One region of the Hyphomicrobium sp. B1 genome, then DNA from elsewhere that is predicted to be linked to it. Evidence: predicted binding sites of a transcription regulator. Region 1 holds the regulator's gene; each other region holds the start of a gene.
The links. Region 1 encodes PhoB, which activates phosphate uptake and scavenging genes when phosphate is short. Its sites were predicted from a motif close to TGTCATNNANCTGTCAT; they were not measured.
Positions count from the first base shown of each region.

Region 1 (5,630 bases):
CTGGTGCCGCGGCCCTGGCGGTACTTGTCATCCCAACGGTCGTTCGCACGACTGAAAACATGCTGCTGTTGGTTCCGAACCAGCTTCGCGAAGCCTCTTCAGCGCTCGGCATGCCCCAGTCGCTCGTCATTCGTAAGGTGGCTTACAAGGCGGCCCGCGCCGGCATGATCACGGGCGTGCTGCTGGCCATCGCCCGCGTCAGCGGCGAAACCGCTCCGCTTCTGTTCACCGCTCTTAACAACCAGTTCTGGAGCACCGATCTTAATGCTCCGATGGCAAGCTTGCCGGTCGTTATCTTCCAGTATGCCTTGAGCCCTTACGAGGACTGGCAGCGCCTCGCCTGGACCGGCGCACTGTTAATCACCGCAGCGGTGCTCACGCTCAGTATCGCCGCTCGTTACCTGGGTACTTCGAGGACATCCAAATGAACGTAATGTCAAAAGACGTCGACACCGGCCTGACCGAGAAAATTTCGGTCCAGGACCTGAAGTTCTACTACGGATCGACTCTGGCCCTCAAAGGCATCTCGTTGCCGCTTTACGAGCGGCAGGTGACAGCCTTCATCGGACCTTCGGGTTGCGGCAAGTCCACGCTCCTGCGTGTTTTGAACCGCATGTACGATCTTTATCCCGGCCAGCACGCCGAAGGTAAGATCATGTTCGACGGTGAAAACATCCTCGACATGAAGGACCTGAACCTGCTGCGCTCGCGCATCGGCATGGTGTTCCAGAAGCCGACGCCGTTCCCGATGACGATCTACGAAAATATCGCGTTCGGTCTTCGCCTTTATGAGCGCCTGCCGAAATCCGAAGTCGACGCCCGCGTCGAAAGCGCCCTCGAAAAGGCGGCTCTCTGGAAGGAAGTAAAAGACAAGCTGCACGCCAGCGGCCTGTCGCTCTCCGGTGGTCAGCAGCAACGTCTGTGCATCGCCCGCACAGTTGCGATCCGCCCAGAAGTCATCCTGTTCGACGAGCCCTGCTCCGCTCTCGATCCGATTTCGACCGCTAAGGTCGAAGAGCTGATCGACGAGTTGAAGAACGAATTCACGATCGCCATCGTGACCCACAACATGCAGCAGGCAGTCCGCGTTTCGCAGAATACTGCTTTCATGTACCTCGGCGATCTCGTCGAATTCGGCGACACCAAAAAGCTTTTCACAAACCCAACGGATAGTCGCACGCAAGACTACATCACCGGCCGCTTCGGCTAGTGATGACGTTGAGGCCAAACCGGATTTCAGGATTACGACGATGAACGAACATACCGTGAAGTCATACGAGGAAGAGTTGAAGCTCCTCGACCGCCGCATCGCGCAGATGGGCGGCTATGCCGAAAAGCTTCTCGTTCAGGCGATGGACTCGCTCGAACGCCGCGACCCTAAGCTCGCCGAGAAAGCTGTTTCCGATGATGTCATGGTCGACCAGCTCGAACGCGAGCTGCAGGACCAGGTTATTCTGATGATCGCCCGCCGCCAGCCGGTCGCCAACGACCTGCGTCACATCATGACGGTCATCAAGATTGCGGGCGACCTTGAGCGTATCGGCGACCTTGCCAAGAACATCGCCAAGCGCGCTCTCACCATTGCAGGGGAAGCCTATCCCAAGCCGCTGATGACCGGCATGCGCCACATGACCGAGATGGTGCAGCAGCAGCTCAAGGACGTTCTTGATGCGTTGACGACGCTCGATGCTGAGAAGGCGATGGAAGTCTGGCGCAACGACCAGCAGGTCGACGCCATGTATAACTCGCTGTTCCGCGAACTGCTGACGTACATGATGGAAGATCCGCGCAACATCGGCATCTGCACGCACTTCCTCTTTGGCGCCAAGAATATCGAGCGCATTGGCGACCACACGACAAACATCGCCGAGAACGTCTACTACCTCGTGCACGGCGTACCGATCGCCGACGATCGGCCGAAGGGCGACAAGACCTCTTCGACACTGATTACGCCGCGCCAATGACCGTGCGACCCTGAGAGCAACCCCGATCCAATATCATGCCAGCTAAGATCATCGTTGTTGAAGACGAAGCGCCGCTAGCCGAGCTTCTGAAGTACAATCTTCAGTCGGAAGGCTACGACGTCGTGCAAGCCGCCGACGGCGAGGAAGCAGAACTATTGCTCGCCGAACAAACCTTCGATCTGGCGATATTGGATTGGATGATCCCGAAGATTTCCGGGATCGAGCTTTGCCGCCGTCTGCGCAACCGCGGCGACACGCAGAGCCTGCCCATCATCCTGCTGACCGCCCGCGGTGAGGAATCTGACCGCGTGCGGGGCCTGACGACCGGCGCCGACGACTACGTCACGAAGCCGTTCTCCGTGCAGGAATTGATGGCACGTGTGAAGGCCCTGCTCCGGCGCGCGGCGCCGGAGCGCATGAGCGATATTCTCGTCTCCGGCGAGATCACGATGGACCGTGGCGCCCACAAAGTGACGCGTGGCGTCCGCGAGGTCCGCCTCGGCCCGACCGAATACCGAATGCTCGAAGTCTTCATGGAAAGCCCGCGCCGCGTTCTCTCGCGCAGCCAGCTCCTCGACCGCGTATGGGGCCAGTCCTCGGAGGTCGACGAGCGCACCGTCGACGTTCACATCGGCCGTCTCAGAAAATCGCTGATCCGCGGCAACGAGGCCGATCCGATCCGCACGGTCCGCGGTGCCGGCTATGTCTTCGACGGCCGCGAAGCCGAAACGCAGGCTTGATAGCGAGCCATGTCCTCGGGCTTGTCCCGAGAATCCAACAATCAACATCACCGCGGCATAATAGATCCCCGGTCTAACGCCGAGGATGACGAGATAATACAGCTAAAGACTGGCTCTCAGCTCGGCGCGGTTAGGCAGCTCGACAGGTTGCGCGCGACGCCCCGCATCAGATCGAAGTAGAGCTTCGGCCCCGGCGTCAGCAATTGCCCTTCGACGTCGATCGTCCCCGAACGGGCATGCGTCCCTTCGGTAACCGCAGCAACAAGGTTTGGCTGGAACTCCGGTTCGGTAAAAACACAGACCGCATCGAGCGACGAAATCTTGCTGCGAACCTCCGTTAGCCTTTTTGCGCTTGGCGGCACCTCCGGGCTGACCGTAATCGATCCCACGGCGTGAAGCCCGAAGTGATGTTCGAAATACTGTGTCGCGTCATGGAAGACAATGAAGGGCTTGCCTTGCGCCCCTTTGAGTTCACTCGAAAGGTCATGGTCGAGCGTATCGAGATCGGCATCGAGCGCCGCCTCGTTGCTTTTCACTTTGCTCGCATACTCAGGATAGCGGGCAATGAGTGCTTTCGCGACGTCGGCCGCAATCGCCTTGGCGTTCGACGGATCGAGCCAGAGATGTCCATCCTTGCCATCCTCATCATGATCGTCGTGATCGGCAGCGCCCGCTTCGTCGTGATCGTGCGCGTCCGCCTCATGCTCGTGCTCATGCTTCTCGAACGTGCCACCTTCGCGTTGATCGAGCAGCGTCACGCCATCTGCGCCTGCAAGCGTCACCACTTTCACGTTCGACGGCAATGTCGTCACGATCTTGCGCGTAAACGGCTCCAGCGTATCCGACACACGAACGAAAACATCCGCTTCGTTGATGGCCCGCGCTGTCGACGGCTTGAGCGTGAACGTGTGCGGCGACGCCGACCCTTCAACGATCAGCTTCGGCGTCCCGATGCCGTCCATTAGACGCGTCACAAGCGAATGTATGGGCTTGATCGTCACGACGACTTTCGGCGCTTCGGCAGCGCTGACGGCGGTCGTCGCGCTTGTCATCGCGGCCGCCAGAAAACCGAAACATCGTGCCGCTGAACGCTTCATTCCCGCCATCCTGCTGAGTAAAAGGATATAATATAACCGTCGCTGTCGGCGCGCAACCGCACCGGCGAATTGGCCTATGCCCGCCAAATAGCGCAGCGCGTCGCAATCTCGCCACGTTCAATGTGCGTTTCGTATGAAACGCACTCCGAAGAATCGCGCGCAAAGCGGAGCAAAGAAATTGGGGCCGATCTTGCATAAGTCGTTCAATAAATGTCTCAGCCTCGCGGCCGCCGCGATAATGCTCCTCGCTTTCTCTATACCGGCCTCTGCGCATCCTCATATGTGGATCACGTATGAGATGACGGTCGACTACGACAACGGCACCGTTACGGGCGTCGACCATGTCTGGAGCTTCGACGACTCATACGCCGCCATGGCGCTCGAAGGTCTCGACACCAACAACGACGGCAAATACGACCAGCACGAGCTTGAGCCGCTCCTGAAGGTCAACATGGATGGCCTCAAAGAGTTCAACTACTTCACGGTGGCCAAGCTCGGCGAAGAGCAATTGGCGTTCTCACCGCCGACGCAAGCGCACCTCGAATACACCAATGGCGTCCTCCGCCTTTACTTCCATCTGTCGCTGGCGAAGCCTGTCCTTGCCGATGCCGAGGGCCTGACATTCGCCGTCTTCGATCCCTCCTATTTCATCGACTTCGAGCCAGAGAAAACGGACGCCATCAAACTTGCATCAGCGCCCGCAGGCTGCGCGGCGACGCTGCTCGATCCCGATGCGGAAAAGACCGACGCGCAGGCCCGGAAGCTCGGCGCCGCGATGGCGCAGCAGTTCGGCGCCGGCGTCGTCGGTTTCGGCTCCTACAAAACCGTGGCGATCACCTGCAAGAAATCCTGACCGTTCCGCTTTGGCACAGCGGTTAAGGAACCGGCGAGATTCCTCAGCCGCCAGGCCATTAATGACTTAGAAAGGATGTCTTCTTGCGGACCGCGAGGTGACATCAAATGCGTACGGCCCTTCGCACGTTGCTTTTCCTCGTGCTGATGCTCGCACCCGTTACGATTTCGCACGCCGACATCGATACCGAAGCTGCCATTCCGAACGGCGCATTCGAACTCGTTGTCGTCGAAGCCGAGGGATGCATCTACTGCCAGCTTTTCCGCCGCGACGTGCTGCCGGCCTACGAGGCATCGTCTCAGGCCAAGGATCTGCCGGTGCGCTTCGTCGATATTAACGATATCGCGGCCGACCATCTGAATTTCAAATCCGGTGTCGACATCGTGCCGACATTTGTGGTCGTCAAATCACATACCGAAGTCGGCCGGATTTCCGGCTACATCGGCCCGGAGAACTTCTTCCACTCGATCAGCTATCTGCTGGCTTCAGCCCCCTAAAAGCGCCCAAACGTCGCCCAAGCAGCCAAAAGCCCATGCAATTGGCCTTTTCATTTCGAATTCCCCACGTATCGGTGCCCAAAACCCTTGTAAACTCGGGCTCGCTCCTGTACCGACGCGGTTTCCGTTTTCGGGGGCTTTGGACGCCATCATGAGCCGGATCAGGCCACACGTCGGCATTATCATGGGAAGCCAGTCAGACTGGCCGACGATGAAGCATGCCGCCGATATTTTAACGGCTCTGGGCGTTTCCTTCGAGACCAAGATCGTCTCCGCCCACCGTACGCCGGACCGTCTCTATAGCTACGCCAAGGGTGCCAAAGCTGCAGGCTTGAAGGTCATCATCGCCGGGGCCGGCGGCGCCGCGCATTTGCCTGGCATGGCCGCCGCCATGACGGTGCTGCCGGTATTGGGCGTGCCGGTGGAATCGAAAGCCCTCAAAGGTCAGGACAGCCTGTATTCGATCGTGCAGATGCCGG
Region 1 covers NZ_CP134871.1:346,848-352,477, forward strand. Annotated here, with positions in the region: gene pstA (phosphate ABC transporter permease PstA) at 1-428, shown strand, start outside; gene pstB (phosphate ABC transporter ATP-binding protein PstB) at 425-1,210, shown strand; gene phoU (phosphate signaling complex protein PhoU) at 1,251-1,964, shown strand; gene phoB (phosphate regulon transcriptional regulator PhoB) at 2,000-2,704, shown strand; gene RLW55_RS01750 (zinc ABC transporter substrate-binding protein) at 2,821-3,801, opposite strand; gene RLW55_RS01755 (DUF1007 family protein) at 4,040-4,654, shown strand; gene RLW55_RS01760 (thioredoxin fold domain-containing protein) at 4,762-5,151, shown strand; gene purE (5-(carboxyamino)imidazole ribonucleotide mutase) at 5,312-5,630, shown strand, end outside.

Region 2 (5,630 bases), 1.1 Mb from region 1:
AAACGGCTCGTCGAGGAACCAGATTTCTGGTTCGACCGCGAGGCTCCGCGCAATACCGACGCGCTGCTGCTGGCCGCCTGAAAGCTCACGCGGATAAAACTGCTCGCGCCCGCTGAGGCCGACAAGCTCAATAACTTTGCGCGCGCGTGCCTCGCGCGTCTTGCGTTCGACGCCTTGAACGGAAAGCGGAAAAGCGATGTTTTCGAGCACCGTCAGATGCGGCAGCAGGGCGAAGTGCTGAAATACCATTCCCATGCGGTGACGACGGATCTCAATCAATTCATCAGGGGATGCTTTCAGCAGGTCGATGCCGTCGAGTTCGATCTTTCCCCACGTGGGCTCAACCAATCGAGAGAGACAGCGAACGAGCGTCGACTTGCCCGAGCCGGACAAGCCCATGACGATGAAATTTTCGCCGCGACGAACTTCGAGCGACGCATGCCGGACGGCGCCGACGAGCTGGGCTTTGCTCAGGTCTTCGGATGTCGGTGCGCCGTTGTGTTTCGCCAGAAAATTCTTCGCGCCTTCGCCGAAGACTTTCCACACATCCTGGCACAACAGTTTAACCGGACGATCGTCAGTCGCCGACGTCGTATCATCGCGCAGGGGCGCTTGGGTGTTCATTTTAGGATCGCTCCATCGCGCCAAGCGCGCCGTGTGGCCTCAAAAACAGACGGGAACCGACAGCCTGCGATGGCACACCGGTTCCCGTCGCGTCTTCACTCAATGCTGCAAAGGAAGCTCAGCCGAACTCTTATTTCGCCCATTCCTTCCACTTGGCCTCGTTGGCATCGACCCAAGCCGCAGCGACCTCGTCCATCGACTTGCCGTCGAGATCGATCTCACCTGACATCTTGTTCAGTTCGTCAGTGTCGATTGTATAGTTTTTGGCGACTTTGTAAGCGACGGGCCATTTATCTTTCAGGCCTTTCCAGGAGTACTTCCAGATTTCGCCGTGCGGCTTGCCGCAATCGTACTTCTTATCCGGGTTCACGCCCCACTTCGGGTCAGTGTAGCAGGCCGGTTCATATTCCGGGAACTGAACCCACTCGCCTTTGTATTTCGCTGGCGCCCAATGCGGTGAATAAATCCAGAGCATGATCGGCGCTTTGCGCTGATAGGCGGAATCGAGTTCGGCGAACATCGCGCCGTCGGTGCCGGCGTGGACAACAACGAACGGCAGGCCGAGAGCTTCGACGCGCTCGTCGTCAAAACCTTCCCAGGTCACGGGGCCGCCGAGATAACGGCCCTTTGGCGCTGTATCGGGCGTCGAGAAGGCTTCGGCGCACTTGGGATCCTTCAGAGCTTTCCAATCAGGAAGGCCGGGGCACTTTTCTTTCATGTACTCCGGGAACCACCACTCTTCCTTGGCTTTGGGACCAAGCTTGCCGAGCCGCTCGGTCTGGCCGGTGGCGTCGGATGCCTTCATCGCTTCGCGCGCGGTCGTATCCCAGTATTCGACGCCGATATCGATATCGCCGTTCGTCAGGCCGGTGGTGAGGCTCGAGAGATAATCGGCCGTCGGGTATTCAACGTTGTAGCCGAGTTTGGTCAGAATGCCGCCAAGGATCTTGGCGTTGAGATTGACGCTCGTCCAATCGAACAATGCAATCTTGATTGGATCTTGCGATTCAGGAGCGCCCGCCATGGCTTGGCTAAAACTCGCCAGCGATACGATCGCTGCGCAGGCCCCCCCGGCCAAAACGCGTTTGACGGCAGTGTACATAGATCAGCCTCCAAGCCAAATCAGTTGAGGTCGAATTGCAGAAATCGCGTGCAGTGACTTTCCTGAGAGTGATGATTTTTGAATTATGATACCTATTTCATAGTGTGTTCAAGGCCAAATTCAGGGCAGTTGGTGCAAATATAAGCAGCACGGGCGCGAATAAATGTTTCATAGAAAGTCGTCGTCTTGCGCCGATTGCGCTACCGCCAAACGCGATCTTTGACGAATAGAATAACCCAAAAAAGAAAGCGAACGCAGATGGTTTGCTCTGCGTTCGCTCCGATGAAATGCGTTGGCCGGTTATCGATCCTGAAGCGGACTATTGCCGAATGGTCCGCATGAAATTGCGATAAAGCGTTTCGGCATCCGCAGCGAAATTCGCGGTGTGGGGTTTAGCAGCTTCCGCCATGCGCGGCAGTGCGCCAGGTCCATGCGTGCGTTCCAGCGCTTGCGCGTAAGCCGGGATATTTCCCCAGTCGTCGATCGTGTTGTCTTCGATTTCGACGTGATACTGCATGCTCCACGCCGTCTTGCCGACACGCATCGCCTGGCAGGGACAAATGTCCGATTTGGCGAGCACAACAGCGCCTTCAGGCGGCTGCGCAACGCGCACGGAGTGCCACTGAACAGCTTTGAATTCCTTGGGCAGATTGCCGAACACCGGATCGCTTTCGGCTTCCGTCGTCAGGGCGACATCGAGAATGCCGATTTCAGGCGGACGTTGTGGTCCGCATGTGCCACCCAAGGCATCGGCCAGAAGCTGATGACCGAGGCAAAGCCCCATGAAGGGTTTTTCCAATTCGCGAACCCAGCGGCGGATCGCGCGCTTTTCATCGACAAGCCACGGGCATTCATCGACATCCCAGACGTCCATTGGTCCGCCCATCACCCAAAGCGCATCGTAGTTTTCAAGCGCGGGAATCGCGGCTCCTTCATCGAGTTCGACGGCATCCCAAGCGATGCCGTCGGCGGCGAAGAATTTGCGAAAGATGCCTGGATGCTCACAAGCGATGTGCTGAAAAACAAGAAAGCGCACGTTTCCCCCTATTCCCTGTTCACGTATGTCATGATCGACCGGCCGACGACACCAGGGCGCAGATATACGATGTAAACTCATCCGTCATCAGCGCTTCGATGCCCCTGGTCATTGGATGCCAGAGCTTTACAGGTCCGAACAAACGCGAAATTCCCCATATATTTCATACATGTCGCATAACCGTCATGGATATGGGGCAATGGTGAGAGGCGCGTTGAAGGGAACTCGATTTCGAAGCTGCTCTGCGGCGCAATTCGATAGCAAGCCGAGGCTCTCATGCTTGATGAAGTCCGTTCCGAAACTGCGGCCGGGTCGGGGATTGCACCACACGCTTCAGCCGACACCCGCATCGGACACTTCCGGCAGATCCTGATATGGCCGGTCGAGTTGATGCCGCCCAATCCTGAGCCGTCTCATCACGACTTCGCGGCGATCCTTTCGAATCTCGGCCCGGACAATCCGTGGAAAGAGGTCGATGACGAGTTCACGTGCGATCCGAAAGATTTTCAGGAGCGTCACTACAATGAGTTCGTGACCTTCCTGCCGCCGGTCCAGCGCTTCCTTTACGGCGGACGAATTGGCAGATCACCGGGATCGGTGTCATCGGAAAGTCCGGTCAAAACCTTCCGGCGTACCGATGTAGCGGCCGTGCGCGTACAGCTAACGCCCGGCGCGGTCCCGATCGAACTCAGGGTGGCTCACGTCGACTTGTATTTCTTCTTCGAAATCGATGTGGCGATCCTAGCGTTGGAGCTTTATTCCGAAGACATCGGACTCGCCGACGTTCAGGACGTGATGTTCCGACTGGGACGAACGCATCCGGCCTATTGGGAGAAGGACACCGGCGTTGCCGGACATTGCCCAGTGAAAGTCGAATTTCTTTCAAGCCACGGTGACGTTCTGGCCGCCTCCGATTACGAGGATCGCGACAAGTTTCTGGCGCAGGTTTGCGCAAAGCGCGCCGCCCGCGTTGCTGCGCATTGGCAATATCTGCTGCATCCGCTGGTGCCGCATCACTCCGATCACCCGGGTGCGTTGCGCTACAAGCAGCTCGAATATTATCGCATGCCGCAAATGGCGCTTATTGCCGTGAAAGCCGGCAGCGAGCTGACGCGCGCCGATTACGTCCGCCTCGCTTTTGCATCCGGTCCAGGCGACTGCTCGGAGTTGCCATTCTCCCAGCGCCACCTTGAAGACTTCGAGGAGCGGTATTGCTACGATCGATACTTCGGACAGCACAACGAGATCGAGTGGCCGCAGAGCCGCTATATGTCGTGCGGTCATGCCCTTGTCGTGACGGGCAGCGCCGACAACCCGTTCTTCGTCGACCCCAACCATGGCTGCCTCAACAGCTTCCGGCATGAGCACTTCCTTGTCTTTCTGATCGCGCACTTCCACAAGGCTTCGCTGCTGATGTTCTCCGATCATCTGACCGGCGCGATGAGCCGTCTCGATGCCAATAACAAGAGCGCGATTCTGGCGTTCAGAGCGGCATCGCGACGGGCGCTGCAAACCTTCCTCCGGTTCACGCATCGCTACTGGTTTCACTCGGTCAGCAATCAGACGCAGGCACACGATATTTTTGCGCTGTGTCGCCGCCATCTCGATATTGACCGCCTCTACGACGACATTCGACAGGAAATTCAGGAGATGAGCGAGTTCCTTGAAAACGAGGCTATGCGCCGTCAGAGCGATACCGTTACACGACTGACCGTCGTGACCACGCTCGGACTTGTCGGCACCACCGTCACCGGCTTTCTCGGTATGAACCTGCTCGATTGGGCCAATCAATCGACGCCATGGCGATTGGTGGCATTTTCTGCAGTGCTTGTGCCGACCATCCTGCTGACGCTGATTACAATCGCTAAATCGCGCGCCTTGTCGGACATGATGGAATCCCTGTCCGACGGCTCGGCGAACTGGTTTCCCAGGCTTCGCCGTAAGATGCGCATTTGAACGGGGAATGTCAGAGGAACGTCGCTTCCATCATCTAGGCGATGGACAAGCGCATCTTTCGCTTAGAGGGGACGACTTCAATATGGTGCCGAAGCAGATTCTTTCGCGCGCATGCTTGTGCCTTGCGGTGCTTCTCAGCATTGCGCCGGCCCACGCCGATGCATCAAAGCACAACGTCATTCTTTTCGTTCCCGACGGCTTGCGGCGGAAGATCGTCACGCCTGAAACGGCGCCGACGTTTGCCGATGTACGCGACAAGGGCGTAAACTTCGTCAACAGCCACTCGTTGTTTCCGACGTTCACGATGCCAAATTCCAGCGGCATGGCGACAGGACATTACCTCGGCGACACCGGCGTGTTCGGCAACGTCATGTATGCCGGTTTTATCATTCGCTCGGCAAAGTCGGCTCGGTTATCGTTCATCGAAAGCGATGGCGTTATCGGTGACATCGACGACCACTTCGGCGGCAATTTCATAGACGAAGAGACGATCTTGCATGTTGCCCATCGCTCCGGCTTCAACACGGCCGCGATCGGCAAGATCGGCCCGACGGCCGTATTCGATCACTCCTCGCGCGGTGGCGCCGAAAGCGTCATCATCGATGACGCGACGGGTAGATCGGTCGGAATTCCGCTCGCTCCTTGGGTCAGCGAAGGCCTAAAGGCGTACGGACTGCCAAGCGAAGCTCCAAGCCGTCTGACCAACAAAGATCATGGCGATTTCAAAACGCCGGGGACGAAAGACGCCAACATCGTCCAGCAAGGTTATTTCGTGCAGGCATTGACGAAAATTGTGCTACCGAAATTCAAGGAGGACGGCAAGCCGTTCGTCATCGTGTTCTGGTCGCGCGATCCCGACGGGACGCAGCACAACCAAGGTGACAGCTTCCTGCGGCTCGAACCGGGCATTAA
Region 2 covers NZ_CP134871.1:1,465,102-1,470,731, reverse strand. Annotated here, with positions in the region: gene RLW55_RS07165 (quaternary amine ABC transporter ATP-binding protein) at 1-624, opposite strand, end outside; gene RLW55_RS07160 (ABC transporter substrate-binding protein) at 755-1,648, opposite strand; gene RLW55_RS07155 (type 1 glutamine amidotransferase) at 2,046-2,762, opposite strand; gene RLW55_RS07150 (CorA family divalent cation transporter) at 3,039-4,718, shown strand; gene RLW55_RS07145 (alkaline phosphatase family protein) at 4,801-5,630, shown strand, end outside.
Region 2: a site for PhoB is predicted at 2,933-2,949, ahead of RLW55_RS07150 (CorA family divalent cation transporter). Genes of this name have one in related genera too.

Region 3 (5,630 bases), 1.1 Mb from region 1:
CCGACCACGTGCGCGGTGGTCGTCTCCGATACCGAATTGCAGCAGGGCCAGGGCATGCACGGCAGCTTCAACCGGGGCGATACCGAGAACTTCATGGCCGCGATCGGCCCTGATTTCAAAGAGGGCTTTGTCGACGAGGCGCCGGCCAGCAATGCCGACATCGGCAAGACGATCATCGCGATCCTTGGACTGCTGCCCACGAGCCATGGAAAATTGGTCGGCAGACCATTGATCGAAGCGTTTCCGAACGGTGCAACGCCGCAGTGGGAGCGCAAGACACTGGGGTCAGCGCCATCGGCTTCAGGCCTGCGTACGATCCTGAATTATCAGGTGGCGGGCGATACGAAATATTTCGACGCCGCCGGCTTTCCCGGACGAACGGTCGGCTTGCATCCGGAGGCGACCATCGCCGAGACCCATAAGTGAACGCATCTGAAGCGCCCGGCCTTGCAAGCCGCGATAGGGTCCGTTTCAGACCGGACTCTGAACTTTCTGATTCAGATCTTATTGGTGACTGCGAGTTCGCGGTTCTGCTCGGCGACGCTCATATCGTTGCCGCGCCAGACGAAGGTGTCTCCCACCCAGCCCTCGACCCAGAGTACAGGCAAAAGCGCATCGCGTAGAAGCCACGTAAATGGCGAATGCCACCGCAGATGCCAGCCCGCAACGTGTGCCAACAAGACTTCGGCACCCAACCAAAGCGACAGCAGCCCAGCGAGCGCCATTAACGGATCAACGTCGAAGGCCGTTGCGGCGACGGCGGCAGCGGCGGCAGGCAGAGTGCAGCCGGAAAGTATTTCCGGCGCATAGAACAAGGGGAACGTTGCACGACGCAGTCGCGCCCAGCGCACTTGCCGATCCCAGACTTGAGCCCTGGTTCGCAGGCCCAGCGGCTGCTCGAACGGGCGATCTACGAGCCGGACGTCAAGACCATGAGAGCGGACGATCTTGGTAGCGGCAGCGTCTTCGGCAATCTCGGCGCCCAACGCTTCGATGCCACCAGCATCGTCGAGGATATCGCGGCGCCAAAGCATCGACTTGCCCTGAGCAAATCCGAATCCGATCGTATCGGCCGCGCTTTGCCAGCGAGCCTGATAGGTGTTGAGGAATGCGCATTCGAGTTCAGCCCAAAAACCGATCGGTCGACTTCCGATGGGCGGCGAACAGACGAGGCCCACACCCGGCGTGAAACTCTGGAACAGATCGTCGAGGTAGTGCGCGGGCATCAGGACATTGTTGTCCGCCAGAACGATCCACCGATGGCGTGCGGCCGCCCATCCTTTGACGATGTTGTTGAGCTTAGGATTGCTGGTTGGCCGATCATCGCCGATCAACAGGCGGGCCTGGATATGCGGGTATTCGGCGATCAGCTTGCGAACAAGCGGTACGGCCGCATCATCTTCGCGAGCCGCGCAAAATATAACCTCATAGTCCGCGGCTTTCAGTTCGAATGTCGAACGCAATGTCATTTCATCGAAATGATCGACACCGCAAACCGGACGCACGATGCTGACCGGCTCAACATTTGTCGCACGCGATCGGCTACGTGGCGCCGATACGCGGTAGAGTGTCAAGGCGACCGTCAAAAGGTGGGTGGACACCGCCAAAATGCAGAAGACAAGAGCCGCCGTCGTCACGAGATCGGCCATAGCTCCTCCGTCGACAAGAATGAACCCGCTGCATTTCAAGATTCATTGAAACATTGACGACGGTTGCACGACAACTCTGCGACATCCAATAAGAATGCCCCAAAGTTGTAGCTCATCCACACTTTTGTCGCGTGAACTGCGAACGGTCTGCGCGCTGCGAGATTTATGATTTCGGCGGGCTGGCCATGCGGCGCACGGCAGTGGTCGACAAGTAGGCGCCAACAAAGGCCGCCGCGCAAAGGCTGATCACGCCGGGCAAGCCGTCATTCAAGTTGGCAGCCAAAAGCCCTTCGTAGGCGATCGCCGCGCCGATAACGCCGCCGATCGCTGCGATAACAGTGTTGGAAACGCCGCGAAGCGACAAACCGTAGAGAATGCCCACAATCAGGCCCGGATACATCGAAGGCCAGAAATGATCGTCCATAATTCCCCTCCCAAGCTTCACTAGCCTGCAGCTAACACCCGCGCCGCCAGGAAGGGGTTGATACCAGTCAATGACAGCCGGGACGAGATGGCCGCGCAGACGACGTCTGGTCGCGGTTGATCTCAACTCGGAGAAAAGGAGACCGGCAGCGCCGAGTTGGCACCGCCGGCCTCAAGTCCTGTTCGCGGACGCAGCGATCAGGTCCAGGGAGCGAAAAAACATTACGGGTCCGCGCTTCCTAATCCGCCTACAAATCGGGCGATGGGCCGACGGGCGCGAGTTCGGACACGGGATCCGATAACGGTTCATCGCGTGACGCTGCGACGATCAACGAGGGCCTTTCGTTGCCACGAACGCGAGTTCTCGGCTGGTGGCCCGAGAAATCTTGCTCATGCTCTGGTGCAACGATGCGATATCGCTTTTCCGTCATAGCCCGACGCCTCTCGCAGCAGCTGCCCGGCCTCGAAAATGGCGCCGGGCCGATGCGTGCGCGATAGCTGCTCTTTCTGCCAGGAACGGATTGGCGAAGCGGCGTCCCTCAAGGGCGTCGTAAGCTGCTAACGCTGAGTGAAAGAGGTATTCGCGTTCTCCGTCCTCTCGAATGACTAGACCGGCTTGATCGTCTCCAACTTCGATGACGTATGATTTTGACATGTCTTCTTGTTCGCCGGCAGTGGCCAGCGTCCTCTGAATGATTGCGATTGGGGAATAAAAACGCCGTTTTCTGAGCGGTTTTGCGCGCTCAACAGCGGCAGAGACAACAGCTCATCCGACAACCGACGTTCATCGTCGTTTCGTGAGGAGAAAGACAGTCAAAGTTCGTCTGTTTCATAGCGGTCTCCAGTGGCGGAGCCCACGAGTGCGTCGTGGAGCTTAGCGTTTGATGACGCGGCGCAAGTCTCATCGAAATCACCGCGGCGAGCACGCCAATCTTGCCCGCAAGAGCCATAAGACGCTGTTCGGCACGCCGGATCAAATAAGAAGACGTGCAATGCTTAGAACCGTGCTGATGAATAAGCGCCATGCACGGAGCTTGCGACTTTTTTTCAGCATCGAGCTTAGCGTCATAACGCAATGATATTGCGCAGTTTTACCAACCCGTCAGAATGCAGGGCGTTCGCCGGAAATATGGGCTGGCGGTGTTCGCCGTTTGGTGGAATATCGTCCCTGTGGGATACGAGGGATTGCGACTATGAAGATCTGTATGATTGGAGCGGGCTACGTCGGTCTTGTTTCGGCGGCGTGCTTTTCCGATTTCGGCTGGACGGTCACCTGCGTCGACAAAGATCCGGACCGGCTGGCAGATCTCAAAGCTGGGCGCTCCCCGATCTATGAACCCGGCCTCGATGATCTCATGGAGCGGAATATCAAGGCCGGGCGCCTGCTATTTACGGAGAAGCTGGGTCCGGCTGTCGCCGACGCCGATGTCGTCTTTCTGGCTGTCGGCACGCCAATGCGCCGGGGCGACGGATACGCCGATCTCTCCTATGTCTTCACGGCCGTCGAGGAAGCAGCGCCGTACCTTCAAGACTTCACTGTCGTGACGACAAAATCGACGGTGCCCGTCGGAACGAGTCGCGAAATCGAACGCCGTCTCAAAGCCAAGCGGCCGGACGCCGATGTGGCTGTCTGCTCCAATCCGGAATTCTTGCGCGAGGGATCGGCGATCCAGGACTTCACGCATCCCGATCGCGTTCTGGTCGGGACCGACGACGAGCGTGCGCGCGAGGTTATGGGACGCCTCTATAAGCCGCTGGCGCTGCGCGGTTCGTCCGTCATGTTCGTCGAACGCGAATCGGCTGAGCTCGCGAAATACGCGGCGAACGCCTTCCTGGCGCTCAAGATCAGCTTCATCAACGAAATTGCCGATCTGTGCGAGAGCGTGGGAGCCGACGTGCAGGAGGTCGCATCGGCTATCGGCAAGGACCGTCGCATTGGCGATAAGTTCCTGCATCCGGGGCCGGGTTATGGCGGGTCCTGCTTCCCGAAAGACGTCTCAGCGTTGATCCGAACTGCGCGGGAATTCAAGGCGCCAATCTCGATCATCGAGCAGGTCGAACGTGTCAATCATGAGCGCAAGCTGGCGATGGCCATCCGTATCGAGGAAGCCGCCGGCGGATCAGTGCGCGGCAAGACGATTGCGGTGCTTGGGCTGACGTTCAAACCCAATACCGACGACATGCGCGATGCGCCGAGCCTTGTCATCGTGCCGATGCTGCAAGAGCGTGGCGCAACGATTAGGGCCTGCGATCCGCAAGGACGCCGCCAAGCGGAGCCTCTGCTTCCAGGCATCACCTGGTGTGAGAACGCGAACGAGGCGGCCGAAGGCGCCGACATCCTGGTGGTCGTCACGGAATGGAACGAGTACCGCGCACTCAATCTTGAGGCCATCAAAGCGCGCATGACCGGCAATACCATCGTTGACCTCAGAAACGCGATCGACGCCGAAACGGCGCGTAGCCTCGGCTTCAATTATTCCGGCATCGGCCGAGGGAACGCCGCAGCCGAGATATCCGAACCGAGGCCGCGACCGCTGTCTGCGGACCTGCATTCGGCGCAAGCCGCAAAATAGGCGCCCCCGGCGTCCGACGCGCCTTGAGTTGCGGATGTCACTCTCTGCGATCGGCTGAGTCATCCTATTGACGCGGCCGGAATTTCGAGAATTTTTGTATTTTTCTCCGCTGTCCATGATCCGATGACGACCTCGCGCAAGCTTCGGGTAGGAAGCTCGCCCCAAAGCGCGAGGGATCTCTTTTCATGGCTGCGACGAAAACCGCCGCTCAGGGTGGCATCGATTTAGGCTTGGGTCAGCGCGATGCCGGCCTGGCTGTCGGCATCGTCGGCATCCTGACCATTCTCTTTCTGCCACTCCCTGCCTTCATGATGGACCTGGGGCTGGCGCTTTCGATTGCGCTGGCCATTGTCATCTTGATGGTTTCGTTGTGGATACGACGTCCGCTGGAGTTCTCGGCGTTTCCGACGATTCTACTTATCGCGACGCTGCTGCGATTGTCGCTCAACGTCGCGACGACGCGACTTATTCTTTCGCAGGGCGCCGAGGGGCCGGGCGCGGCCGGACACGTGATCGCCGGTTTCGCTCAGTTCGTCATGGGCGGCAATTTCGTTATCGGCATCATCGTCTTCATCATTCTGGTAACGGTGAATTTCGTCGTCATCACCAAGGGCGCAACGCGTATCGCCGAAGTCGGCGCGCGTTTCACCCTCGACTCGCTGCCCGGCAAGCAGATGGCCGTCGACGCCGACTTGTCGTCTGGCTCGATCGACGAAAAAGAAGCCATCCGCCGACGCAAAGAACTGGAAGAGGAAAGCCAGTTTTTCGGCGCCATGGACGGCGCTTCGAAGTTCGTGCGCGGTGACGCCATCGCGGGACTCATCATTACGGCCGTCAATATCTTCGGCGGTATCATCATCGGCATAACGCAACACGACATGCCGTTTGAAAACGCCGTCGACACCTTCGTCAAGTTGTCCGTCGGCGACGGCCTCGTCACGCAGATGCCGGCTCTCATCGTTTCGCTCGCGGCCGGCCTTCTGGT
Region 3 covers NZ_CP134871.1:1,458,883-1,464,512, reverse strand. Annotated here, with positions in the region: gene RLW55_RS07145 (alkaline phosphatase family protein) at 1-426, shown strand, start outside; gene RLW55_RS07140 (ceramide glucosyltransferase) at 498-1,649, opposite strand; gene RLW55_RS07135 (hypothetical protein) at 1,813-2,073, opposite strand; gene RLW55_RS07130 (hypothetical protein) at 2,957-3,151, shown strand; gene RLW55_RS07125 (UDP-glucose dehydrogenase family protein) at 3,248-4,645, shown strand; gene flhA (flagellar biosynthesis protein FlhA) at 4,831-5,630, shown strand, end outside.
Region 3: a site for PhoB is predicted at 1,706-1,722, ahead of RLW55_RS07140 (ceramide glucosyltransferase). Genes of this name have one in related genera too.

Region 4 (5,630 bases), 380 kb from region 1:
ATCCCACAGCGCATTCAAGGCTGCGTCGTCCATCCAGTCCTGGGCATCGAGCAGGATATAGCGATCGAGGCTTTCGGCCGGCTCGCCAGAGAGGAAGCGGATCATGTTGTCGTGGACAACCTCGACTCGGTTGGCGCGCGCCTTGACCGCCATGAAGTTCGCTTTTTCGAGATACGGCGGGCAGGGGCCTTCGCCCTGGGTTGCGTAGCTGCGGCCGAAGGCCTGCCAAGCGAAATAGTTGTCTTTCAGATCGAAGCCCGTCGCCAGGCGTTCGGCGCGTTCCTTCAAAACGTCGGCCATCGTGCGAGCGCCGCCGCCGGAAAGCGCGTCATACTGCACCGGCGGAATGCCGAGGCCGAACAGCGACGCCCGGTTTGACGTGATCCAGCGCAAGACAGGATGGCTGAAGGCCGGTCCGATGTCGCGCGCAAAGATCTCGCGCTGCTCTTCGATCGAACGGGCTTCAAGCAGACGCTTCGGTTTGGCGCCGAACACGCGCGCAGCGAGATGGCCTGTCGCGATGAAGCGGCCGAGCAGCCCGAAATGATAGAAATTGCGCGCGAAGCGCGTGATGCGGCGGCGGCCCGTCAGCTCGCGGCCTTCCCAATAGGCGCGGGTATCGGCGTCGAGATGCGGCGCGATGAGATCGTTATAGAGGGCGACGTTGCGGCGGTCATTGGCGGCGCCGAAGAAGCGATAGAACGTGGCATGGTTCGGCAGATGCTGAGCTGCGGCGACCTTCAGCTTGAGCAGCGCGATGTGCGTGGCGTTGAGATCGACGGCATAGATGCGCGCCGGATTCGCCGAGAGGTAGCTCATGACGTTGCAGCCGCCGGAGGCGATGGTCATGATGCGCGTTTGCGGGGTGATCTCCAGCGCTTCCATATCGGCGCGCGGATCTTCCCAGATCTGCGGGTAGACCATTGAGCGGAAAGCGAAGGTGAAGGTGCGCTCAAGGATACCGGCGAGACTCAGCGCACGGTTCTGATGCACAGCTTCGCTCAGAAGATCGATGCTCGTCGGTTCGAGGGCTTTGGCGGTCGCGTTCACGTGGGATACTCCGTTCGCCGGCTCGCTTTTCGTCCGGCATAATTGCCGTTAAGCGGCTTCGATCAACCAGCGGCCGGAAGGCGCCTGCGAGGCGCGCGCGGCCAAATGCTCTTTCCAACGAATGATTTCAAATTGGCCGTCGAAGCGTTCGCCGATGGCGGTGCAGCTTTCGACCCAGTCGCCGCAGTTCATGTAGTGAATGCCGTCGATCTGGCGCGAGTTGGCGTGATGGATGTGGCCGCAAATGAGGCCCTGCGCGTCGCGCCGCTTGGCTTCGCCTGCCAACGCTTCCTCGAATTCGCCGATGTAGTTCACGGCGCTTTTCACTTTGTGCTTCAGGAAGGCCGACAGCGACCAATGACCGAGGCCGAACATGCGACGCGCAAAGTTCAGCGGCACGTTAAGCGCGAGAGCTGCGTCATAGGACCGGTCGCCGAGAAATGCGAGCCAGCGGGCGTAACGCACGACGACGTCGAATTCATCACCGTGCAAAATGAGATAGCGCTTGCCGTCGGCGGCTTCATGAATGGCATCGCGGCGGATTTCGACGCCGCCGAAGTTCATGCCGGTATAGTCGCGCAGGCCGTCATCGTGGTTGCCCGGAATGTAGACGACGCGGGTGCCTTTACGCGCCTTGCGCAGAAGCTTTTGTAAAACGTCGTTGTGGCTCTGCGGCCAATAAGGACCGCGGCGGACTTTCCAGAAATCGACGATATCGCCGACGAGGTAGAGGTTCTGGCATTCGACGTATTTCAGAAAGTCGAGAAGAGCAGTCGATTGGCAATTGCGCATTCCGAGGTGAATGTCGGAAATAAAAACGGTTCGGTAGTTCAATTCCGGATTTGGTGCGCTCAAGGTCGGCCCCCAGTCAGTGCGCTTCCCATAAATGCGTCTATGCATTTCATGTAAAACGTAGGACGGGATTCATGTAACAGGCGTATGACGAACGCCTGCGGCCGGTGGCGTCGAGTGTAAGAAATCGCAGCTATTTATGGGTTTACCAACAGCCCGAGACGGCGCGCGCGAGTGATGCCGGCGGTTTCGATCGCCGCAAAAGTGTCATATGGCGAATATGCGACACACTGATGATTGCGCTGCCATCCACGCGACGGCAGCGCAATTTCGTATCAGTATTCGATGCGCTGAAAGATATGCTCCCAGGCGTAGAGCAGAATGGTGTCGACAGCGCCAACAAGAAGAAACGCCAGCGCGATCGGTGATGTCGAATTTTCGGGAAGTCCCATATCGACGCCCCTCGTCGATACGGCCAATGCTGCAGTCAGACTGAGAAGAGCGAGAACGGCGAAGACGATTTGAACGAACTTGAGCGAACGCTCACGCTCACGGCCGATGCTGTCCATCAGGGTGTCTCCTCAACGCGATACAAATGGGTGAACCCCGGAGAGAGACTTTAGTCGGAGCATAAGCAAAGGTGAAGTGAAATTTAATGATTTGTTAAGTAACAGCTTCGCGCGCCAGCTCTTTAAGCACTCTGCTTTGACGTTCAGCATCGGCGGGAAAATTCTCTGAGATCCACCAGCGCTCGAAGGCACTAAGGATGCTGCCGACTTTCGGACCTGGTTGAATGCCGAGCGCAAGGACGTCGTTCCCAGTGAAGGGCATAACCGGAATTTTCCAGCGATCGGCGAGTAATGCGCGGGCGCGCCAGTGCGGATCGGTGCAGGGGGCGCCAGATTGCGCCCAGGCAAGGCGGACGGCGCGCGCGAAGGCATCGGCACCGAGCCTGTAAAGTGCAGCTTGTGCAATCGCTTCGGACGTTTCCGGAGCGATACCTGGATCGCCTGCGGATGCGCTTGTGAGACGCTCGGCTTCGGCATTCGAGAGCCGAAGCTCGCGGCCGAGAAAGGCTGCGTCTTCCGGATTGTTGACGGCAAGCGCGGCAAGGCGCGCGAGCGCATCGGGTGGCTCGCCCAGTGCGGCTTCGATCACAACGAAGCGCGCAAAGCGGTCAGGTTCGAGGCGCGTCCTGACGACAAGCTGAAGGATGCCGCTTTTTTCCATGGCGTTGACGACATCGACAGCATTCAGCGCTGCGAGCAGTTTCAGCATTTCGGCGCGGACGCGCTCAGCGGAGAGCAGCGATAGTCCTTCTTTCAAGGCATTTGCTGCGGCCAGTCCTTCGGGATCGAGCTGGCCCTTTCCGTATTCGGCGCTGAAACGGAAGAAGCGCAGAATGCGCAGGTAATCCTCGCGGATGCGTGCCTCGGCATCGCCGATGAAGCGGACGCGACGTTGGCGCAGATCATCGAGGCCGCCGACGAAATCGTAGACGATGCCGTCGGCCGAACAATAAAGCGCGTTGATCGTGAAGTCGCGGCGGGCGGCGTCCTCTTCCCAGGAGTTGGTGAAGGTGACGACGGCATGGCGGCCGTCCGTCTCGACGTCGCGGCGCAACGTCGTCACTTCGAAGGATCGCTTTTCAGCGACAACGGTGACGGTGCCGTGGTCTATGCCAGTCGGATATGCGCCAAGACCGGCATCGGCGGCGAGGCGCATGACCTCGGCGGGCAGGGCCGTTGTCGCGATGTCGACATCCTTGACGGGGCGATTGATCATTGCGTTGCGCACAGCACCGCCGACAACGCGGGCTTCCGCCCCGCCGGCAGAAAGCGCGGCGAAGACCTTTGCAAGCGCCGGGGCTCGTAGCCATTCGGCACTCATGCGGGTCGATTTGATGGCTGTTTCAGTCATGCCGTTTCAGTCCTGCAATCACGGCTTTGCCGTCGGGGGCGGCGTTTTCGTCTCGTGAATGCTGCGCGCCGGTTCGAGCTTCCCGTCGACGACGGAGGCGGGCACATAGACATCGTCGGGGCTGTTATAGGTGCGGGACGAAAACACGACGAGCGTCGCGAGCATCACGGCAGCGCCGGCAAAGAAGAGACGGATCAAGGGAGCACGGCTCAAGACTGTCATCAGGCCAGGCCATTCATCTTCGGAGAATGCGATCCAGGCGATGTAGAGGAACGTCGGCAGCAGGAAGAAAAAAATATTCTCGATAACGATGCGGATCATGTGCTGAACAGTCTCCGATAGAGCGTGCGGATTATTCCCGCTGTCGCGCCCCATATATAGCGTTCACCGTAAGGCATCGCATAGAACCTGCGTTCTGCACCGCGCCAGACGCGGCTGTGGATCTCGTGATTGGCTTCGTTCATCAAAAAGGCGAACGGAACCTCGAAAACGTCAGCGACTTCGTCGGGATTGGCTGTAAGCCTGAAGCCCGGCCGCACGAGCGCGACCGAGGGCGTGATGATGTAGCCCGTGCCGGTGCGATAAGGCGAGAGATAGCCGACTGGCTCGATGAATGCCGCATCGAGGTTAATCTCTTCGCGCGTCTCCCGCAGCGCAGCAGCGAGAGGCGTCGCGTCTTGTTGCTCGACTTTCCCGCCGGGGAAGGCGATTTGTCCGGCGTGCGAGGGCAAATGATCCGTTCGTGCCGTCAGCAGCACGGTCAGAGGCGCGCGGGCGACGATGGGCACCAGGACGGCTGCGTGGCGCAGGCCAGCGGAAAATGGACCGAGGCCGGGGTTCAAGTCATCGTCGCCAGGTGACTGTGGTTCATCCAGTTCAGGCGGGCTCGCTAGCAGCCGCGCACGTGCCAGGCGCTCGAAATCGGCAGCCTCGATATCCGGCGTTGCCATATTGGAGGCAGAAAGCGGGTTCATTTCGCAACCTGGCAGAAATTGAAGCGTGACCGTCCTGGGGTGGCCGGGGGCGGCTGAATCACGCTATTTTTGATTCGTCGTTTTAACTTGCGTCGTGTTTAGGAGCAGATGGGACTGCGTGTGGCTTACTTACGTATGACATCGCCGTTTCGGAAGCAGGGCATTTCGGCGCCCGCCCTGGCGCTCGCGCTGGTTTGCCTCATGGTGCCGATGGCGGCGCCGCGCGCAACCGCAATGTCGACCATCGATTTTCTGACGTCGCTGTCCGATAGCGAGATAGAAGCCTTTCAAGTCTGGAAAACGGCGCGGCAGAATTTCGAAGAGAAGCTCGATGCCTACTGGGATGCAGTCGAGCAGAAGCGAACTCTTCGCAAGCGTAAACGCGCAAAGGATATACCGTTCTCGGCAAACGACTACGTGATGAGCTTTCCGCCGAAGTATCAAGGGCCGTCGCTGTCAGGTTCGCTCGCGTCGAAATATGGCCGCTTCCTTGATGCGCAGCGGGAGGCCAACCCGTCGTCAAGCCGGGAACTGGCAACCATTCCCGACTACCTTGCGGCCGCGAGGCGCGTCTACAACTTCGTCCCGGAACGCGTGACGGAAAAAGAGTTCAAGCTGCGCTATGCGTCTGAGGCTGCGGCCCTCGGTCTGTCGAAGGAGCAGGTGGTGCGTGTCTACGCGCTCGAAACCGGTGGCGTCGGCACCTACGATACGCAGGCCGGAATTCATCCGATCAAGAAGACAGGCCGTGCCATTTCCAGCGCCATCGGCTATGGCCAGCTTCTCGATGCCAATTCGATCAACGAGCTGGCGCGCAGCGGGCCGACATTCATTCGGCTGCTGACGGCGAGATATCATGATCCGCGCAATTCGCCGGCTCGAAAAGCGCTGCTG
Region 4 covers NZ_CP134871.1:4,283,679-4,289,308, reverse strand. Annotated here, with positions in the region: gene RLW55_RS20515 (DUF3419 family protein) at 1-1,050, opposite strand, end outside; gene RLW55_RS20510 (UDP-2,3-diacylglucosamine diphosphatase) at 1,099-1,950, opposite strand; gene RLW55_RS20505 (hypothetical protein) at 2,178-2,411, opposite strand; gene RLW55_RS20500 (CCA tRNA nucleotidyltransferase) at 2,506-3,762, opposite strand; gene RLW55_RS20495 (DUF6111 family protein) at 3,781-4,083, opposite strand; gene RLW55_RS20490 (CoA pyrophosphatase) at 4,080-4,736, opposite strand; gene RLW55_RS20485 (hypothetical protein) at 4,872-5,630, shown strand, end outside.
Region 4: a site for PhoB is predicted at 1,979-1,995, ahead of RLW55_RS20510 (UDP-2,3-diacylglucosamine diphosphatase). Genes of this name have one in related genera too.